Regions from separate parts of the Streptomyces sp. NPDC094143 genome, predicted to be linked through region 2. Evidence: riboswitches for the same ligand, from Rfam matches in the RefSeq annotation. Region 2 holds a riboswitch; the other holds the start of a gene.

Region 1 (3,396 bases), on a different contig from region 2:
GGAAATGTCCTCCGGTTCTTCTTGGGCAACGGCTGGGGCACGCCCTCGGGGGGCGCGGGGCTGTGCTGACATGCGGCTCCGCCGCGTGGGCGCGGCCGGCCCCCACCGGCCCGCAGCGAACAACGACGCTCAGACGAGCCCGGCCGCCCGGAACGACTCCAGGCTCGGGCGAATGGTCGCGGTCAGCCCCGTGCCCGCCACCGCGTCCAGCGTCTTCAGACCATCCCCGGTGTTGAGCACGACCGTGGTCTTCGTGGGGTCGAGAACCCCGTTCTCGACAAGCTTCTTCGTCACGCCCACCGTCACACCACCGGCGGTCTCCGCGAAGATCCCCTCGGTCCTGGCAAGGACCTTGATCGCGTCGACGACCTGCTCGTCGGTCACGTCCTCCACCGCACCGCCCGTGCGCCGCGCGATGTCCAGCACGTACGGCCCGTCCGCCGGGTTCCCGATCGCCAGCGACTTGGCGATCGTGTCCGGCTTCTGCGGCCGCACCACGTCGTGCCCGGCCTTGAACGCCGTCGACACCGGCGAGCAGCCCTCGGCCTGCGCACCGAAGATCCTGTACGGCCTGTCCTCGACCAGCCCGAGCTTGATCAGCTCCTGCAGACCCTTGTCGATCTTCGTGAGCTGCGAGCCCGAGGCGATGGGCACCACGATCTGGTCCGGCAGCCGCCAGCCGAGCTGCTCGCAGATCTCGTAGGCCAGCGTCTTGGAGCCCTCGGCGTAGTACGGCCGCAGGTTGACGTTGACGAAGCCCCAGCCCTCGCCGGCCGGGTCGCCGATCAGCTCGGAGCAGAAGCGGTTCACGTCGTCGTAGTTGCCCTCGATGCCGACGAGCTCGCCGCCGTAGACCGCGGCCATGACGACCTTGCCCTGCTCCAGGTCGTGCGGGATGAACACGCACGAGCGGAAGCCGGCCCGGGCCGCGGCGGCGCCCACCGCGCCGGCCAGGTTGCCGGTGGAGGAGCAGGAGAGGGTGGTGAAGCCGAAGGCGCGGGCGGCCTCCAGGGCCTGCGCGACGACGCGGTCCTTGAAGGAGTGCGTCGGGTTGCCGGAGTCGTCCTTGACGAAGAGCTTGCCGGCGTCGACGCCCAGCTCGCGCGCGAGGTTGTCGGCCTTGACGAGCTTGGTCCAGCCCGGGTTGATGTTCGGCTTGTCCGCCACGTCGGCCGGGACCGGCAGCAGGGGGGCGTAGCGCCAGATGTTCGCGGGGCCCGCCTCGATCGTCTTCCGCAGCTCCTCGGCGTCGTAGGCCGAGAAGTCGTAGGCGATCTCCAGCGGGCCGAAACACTCCTCGCAGGCGAAGACCGGGCCGAGGGGCACGCGGTGACCGCACTCGCGGCAGCTCAGGGCGGCGGCCGGGCCGAGGTCTACGGTGGAGTTCGTGGTGCTTGCAACAGTCTGCACAGCCATGTGAGGCGAGGCCCTTTCTCCTCATCTTCCTCACGACGCATCTCGCCGTGAGACGGATTTGGCACCTTCCCTAGCCGGGAGCCTCGCGCTGTGGTCGCCAGTGACCTACGAGAACCGACTGGAGGGTTGCCGGGGCTTCATCGGGCCGTTTCCCTCTGCCCCTCTGGATGAGCTGTATGTGGTTGTAGGCGGCGGGTGACCCCCGGACATGCGATGGTCATCCGCGTTGTTCAAGACTGTAACCGACGACCAGGACAGTTGAGATAGTCGTCCGAACCGCGAGACGCGTCACATTCCGTCCCGCCGAGAGAACGCTAAGGAGCCGCCACGGTGCTGGAAGAAGTCGAGCGCTGGCTGAGCACCCGTTCCTGGTCCGCGAACGAACGCCCGCTCCACCGGATCATGGCCGCCAAGCAGCGCACGGGCCGGACGGTCAGTGTGGTGCTGCCCGCGCTGAACGAGGAGGAGACGGTCGGCGACATCGCCGCCGTCATCCGGCACGACCTGATGCTGCAGGTCCCGCTCGTCGACGAACTGGTCGTCGTGGACTCGGGATCGACCGACCGCACCTCCCAGGTGGCCGCCGCCGCGGGCGCGACGGTGGTGCACCGCGACGCGATACTCCCGCGCGTCCCCACCGTGCGCGGCAAGGGCGAGGTGCTGTGGCGCTCGCTGCTCGTCACGCGCGGCGACATCGTCTGCTTCGTCGACGCGGACCTGCGGGAGTTCTCGTCCGACTTCGTCTCGGGGATCGTGGGCCCGCTGCTGACCGATCCGGACGTGGCCCTGGTCAAGGGCATGTACGACCGTCCCCTCGGCGGCGCCGGCGGGCAGGGCGGCCGGGTCACCGAGCTGATGGCCCGCCCGCTGCTGAACATGCACTGGCCGCGGCTGGCCGGGTTCGTGCAGCCGCTGGGCGGGGAGTACGCGGCCCGCCGCTCGCTGCTGGAGCGGCTGCCGTTCCCCGTGGGGTACGGAGTCGAGCTGGGCATGCTGGTGGACGCCCTGCACCTGGTGGGCCTGGACGCCCTCGCCCAGGTGGACGTCGGCGTGCGCAAGCACCGGCACCAGGACGGACAGGCGCTGGGCCGGATGGCCGCCGAGATCTACCGCACCGCCCAGCTGCGGCTGGCCCGGGGGCAACTGATCCGGCCGTCCCTGACGCAGTTCGAGCGGGGCGGGAACGGCTTCGAGCCGCGGACGTACTCGGTCGACACCGAGGAACGCCCGCCGATGGTGGAGATCGCCGAGTACCAGGCGCGGCGGGCCGCCTGACCGGGACCGTTTTCGGCCGGACGCGGCAAGTCCGTACGTTTGAGCGTTTACAGGCCGGGCTAGGTTGAGGCCTATGGGTTCGACGCACGGTTCTGCACGGGTACTGGTGGCCTCCAACCGGGGCCCGGTCTCCTACACGGTCGGTGAGGACGGTTCGCTGAACGCCAAGCGGGGCGGCGGCGGGCTGGTCTCGGGGCTCTCCGCGATCGGCTCGGACGCCGACGCCCTGTGGGTCTGCTCGGCGCTGTCCGACGGCGACCGGGAGGCGGTGCGGCGCGGGGCCGGCGAGGACGGCGTGCGGATGCTGGACATCCCGGCCGACGTGCACGCCGACGCGTACAACGGCATCGCCAACTCGGTGCTGTGGTTCGTCCACCACATGCTCTACCAGACGCCGCTGGAGCCGGTCTTCGACGCGGAGTTCCGGCGCCAGTGGGCGTCCTACGAGACGTACAACCGGGCCTTCGCCGAAGCGCTGGCCGAGGAGGCGGCGCAGGGCGCGGTGGTCGTGGTGCAGGACTACCACCTGACGCTGGTGCCGGGCATGCTCCGCGAGCTGCGCCCGGACCTCAGGATCGGCCACTTCTCGCACACGCCGTGGGCGCCGCCCGAGTACTTCCGGATGCTGCCGGACGACGTGGCCGGGCAGGTGCTGCGCGGCATGCTGGGCGCGGACCGGCTGGGCTTCCTCACCCAGCGCTGGGC
Region 2 (3,396 bases):
GTCGTATGGCGGCCCTGTCCGCCGTCGTGCTGATCCCCCTGGGCATCGCCGCGACCGGCTTACGCCCTCGCGGACCGTTCCGAGGCGCCCAGGGTCCCGTCCCAGCAGGTGGAGCTGGACCGCGGTACGCCCACGCCCACCTCCACGCTCCAGCCCTCCTCGACGCCCGCGCCGGGCGGGTCCGCCCCGGGCGACGAGGCGGTCTCGCGGCCCCCCGGTGACCGACAGCTCAGCGAGTGACGATGATGACGACGGCCGCGGCCAGGGCACCTCGGACGACGGGCCGGGCGACGACGACGGCCCCGGATCCGAGGGCTGACGGCGGCCGCCGGCGGATCTCCGCCCGGGTCCGGATCCTGCTGTGGCTGCCGCTGGTGATGGCGGGCCCGCCGCACTGGGCGCCCGGCTCCTGCCCCGCTTCGACGTGCTGCTGGACCACCTCGACCTGGACGTCCGGCCGGCCCGCGCCGATCTGGTCGTCACCGCCGAGGGCACCCTGGACCACCAGACGCCGCGCGGCAAGGTCCCGGCCGAGGTGGCCCGCCGGGCCAAGCGGTACGGACGCCCGGTCCCGGCGCCGGCCGGCACCCTCGGCGAGGGCGCGCACCAGGTGCCGGGCGTGGACGCCTGCCACGGCATCCTGCCCGCCCCGATGGAGCTGGCGGAGGCGCTGCTGCGGGCGGGCGAGCTGCTCACCGACGCCACCGAACGGGCCCTGCGGATGATCGTCCTGGGCGGCCGGCTACCGCGTCACGCCGAGGTGTCCGGGACGCAACGCCCTTCCTCCGTGCGGTAGTTCCACTTCGCGCCGTCCGTGACGAGCTCCTTCACCGCGTGCACGAACCGTTCGACGTGCTCGTCCGGCGTACCGGCCCCGAAGCTCACACGGACGGCGTTGAGGGACTTCTCCCCCGGCGCTGCCTCCGGCGCCCCGCACTCGCCCTGCGTCTGCGGGTCGCTGCCGAGCAGCGTACGCAGCAGCGGGTGGGCGCAGAACAGCCCGTCCCGCACACCGATGCCGTACTCGGCCGAGAGGGCGGCGGCGAAGTGGGAGCTGTTCCAGCCGTCGACGACGAAGGAGATCACGCCGACCCGCGGGGCGTCGTCCCCGAAGAGGGAGAGGGTGCGGACCTCGGGCACCTCGGCGAGCCCCGCGCGCACCTTCTCGATCAGGTACCGCTCGCGGGCGACGAGGGTGTCGAACCCGGCCTCGGTGAGGGCCTTGCAGGCGGAGGCGACGGCGTAGGCGCCGATGACGTTCGGGGAGCCGGCCTCGTGACGGGCGGCGCTCTCGTGCCACTCCACGTCCACGCCCCCGTCCGCACGCCGCGCTACCTTGCGGCTGGCCCCGCCGCCCGCGAGGTACGGCTCCGCCGCGCCCAGCCAGTCGGCCCGCCCGGCCAGGACGCCGGAGCCGAAGGGCGCGTACAGCTTGTGCCCGGAGAAGGCGACCCAGTCGACGTCGAGGTCCGCGACGGACACCGGGTGGTGCGGGGCCAGCTGGGCGGCGTCCAGCACGATCCGCGCCCCGTGGGCGTGCGCGGCGGCCGCCAGCTCCCGTACGGGCCACAGCTCGCCGGTGACGTTCGAGGCGCCGGTGACGCAGACGAGGGCGGGCCCGTGGGAGTCCCGGCCGGCGAGGGCGCGCTCCAGGGTCCCGACGGCCTCGCGGTGGCTCCTCGGAGCGTCGAGGAAGGTGACGCGGGCGTCGCGCCAGGGCAGCAGGGAGGCGTGGTGCTCGGTCTCGAACACGAAGACCTCGCACCCCTCCGGGAGGGCGGCGGCGAGGAGGTTGAGCGAGTCGGTGGTGGAGCGGGTGAACACGACCTGGTCGCCGGCGCGGCAGCCGAGGAACTCGGCGACGGTCCGGCGGGCGTTCTCGAACAGGTCCGTGGACAGCTGGGACAGGTACCCGGCACCGCGGTGGACGCTGCCGTAGTACGGCGCGTAGGCGGCGACGTCGTCCCAGACCCGCTGCAGCGCCGGGGCGCTGGCGGCGTAGTCGAGCGCGGCGTAGGTGACCTCACCGCCGGTCACGAGCGGCACGGTGACATCCCGCCCCAGAACGGGCAGTGGGGCACAAACGGACCGGTCGGCGGCAACGGCGGAGACGGACATGGCGAACTCCCGTGAGACAGGGGTGAAGAGAGAGGAAGGGGGTGCGGAGGCGGGGCTCTGCGGCCCTATCGCATTCGCTGACTCACGGAAGACTCCTCGTCGACCAGGACCCCTGGTGTCGCGAGGGGTCCGCGCTTGCCGCAGACCTCGCTGCCTGCGGCCTGGTCTTCACCCGGGGCACCCCGCCACGGACGGAGGGTTGCCGGACAGTCGGCCGGGGCCTCATGACTGTCACTCATGACCTGGTACGGGAACGTACGTGAAGTGATCGGCGTCCCGCAACCCGTGTCCGGATCACGGGACGCGTCTCACGCGTCAGGCGTTGCTGGCGGCCACCCACCGCTCCAGGGTCCGCTTGGCGGCCCCCGAGTCGATCGACTCCGCCGCCCTGGCCATGCCGGCGCCGATCTGCTCGGCCAGCGTGCCCGTGCCCGGCTCCAGCGCCACCAGCGCCGCCGCCGCGTTCAGCAGCACCGCGTCCCGCACCGGGCCCCTCTCGCCGTCCAGCAGGCGGCGGGCGACCTCGGCGTTGTACGAGGCGTCCGCGCCGCGCAGGGCCTCCACCGGAACCAGTTCGAGGCCCACCTCGCGCGGGTCGAAGGCCTCCTCGGTCACCTTGCCGTCGCGGACGATCCAGACCCGGGAGGTGGCGGTGGTGGTCAGTTCGTCGAGGCCGTCGTCGCCGCGGAAGACCAGGGAGGAGTGGCCGCGCCCGGCGAAGACGCCGGCCACGATCGGCGCCATGCGCGGGTCGGCCACGCCGACCGCCTGGGCGCGGACCTTCGCGGGGTTGGTCAGCGGACCGAGGACGTTGAAGATGGTCCGGATGCCCAGCTGCCCGCGGGCCGCGCCCGCGTACCGCATCGACGGGTGGAACTTCGCCGCGAAGCAGAACGTGATCCCGGCCTCCTCGGCCACCCCGGCCACCCGGTGCACCGGCAGCTCCAGGTTGACGCCGAGCTTCTCCAGGACGTCGGAGGCGCCGGACGCCGAGGACGCCGCGCGGTTGCCGTGCTTGACGACCTTCGCGCCCGTGCCGGCGATGACGATGGCCGACATCGTGGAGATGTTGACGGTCTTCGCGCCGTCGCCGCCCGTGCCGACGATGTCGACCGCCGGGCCCGGCACCTCGATGACGTTGGCGTGCTCGTACATCGCCCGGACGAACCCGGCGATCTCCTCGACGGTCTCCCCCTTGGCGCGCAGCGCCACCACGAACCCGGCGATCTGCGCGTCGGTCGCCTCGCCGCGCATGATCAGGTCCATCGCCCACGCGGT

Evidence for each region. A riboswitch is a leader RNA that binds a small molecule or an ion and turns the genes downstream of it on or off. The one in region 2 is predicted to bind S-adenosylmethionine.
Region 1: it holds a riboswitch for S-adenosylmethionine, as region 2 does, so the genes downstream of both, thrC (threonine synthase) here and ABTZ58_RS15175 (aminotransferase class V-fold PLP-dependent enzyme) in region 2, are expected to answer to the same signal.

The regions. Positions count from the first base shown of each region.
Region 1 is NZ_JBEOTZ010000007.1:135,058-138,453, reverse strand. It holds gene thrC (threonine synthase) at 130-1,416, opposite strand; SAM riboswitch class I at 1,435-1,590, opposite strand; gene ABTZ58_RS12115 (glucosyl-3-phosphoglycerate synthase) at 1,747-2,691, shown strand; gene ABTZ58_RS12110 (alpha,alpha-trehalose-phosphate synthase (UDP-forming)) at 2,765-3,396, shown strand, end outside.
Region 2 is NZ_JBEOTZ010000009.1:243,866-247,261, forward strand. It holds partial or broken gene ABTZ58_RS15165 (small secreted hydrophilic protein) at 1-319, shown strand, start outside; partial or broken gene ABTZ58_RS15170 (glycerate kinase) at 332-796, shown strand; gene ABTZ58_RS15175 (aminotransferase class V-fold PLP-dependent enzyme) at 751-2,118, opposite strand; SAM riboswitch class IV at 2,245-2,361, opposite strand; gene trpD (anthranilate phosphoribosyltransferase) at 2,434-3,396, opposite strand, start outside.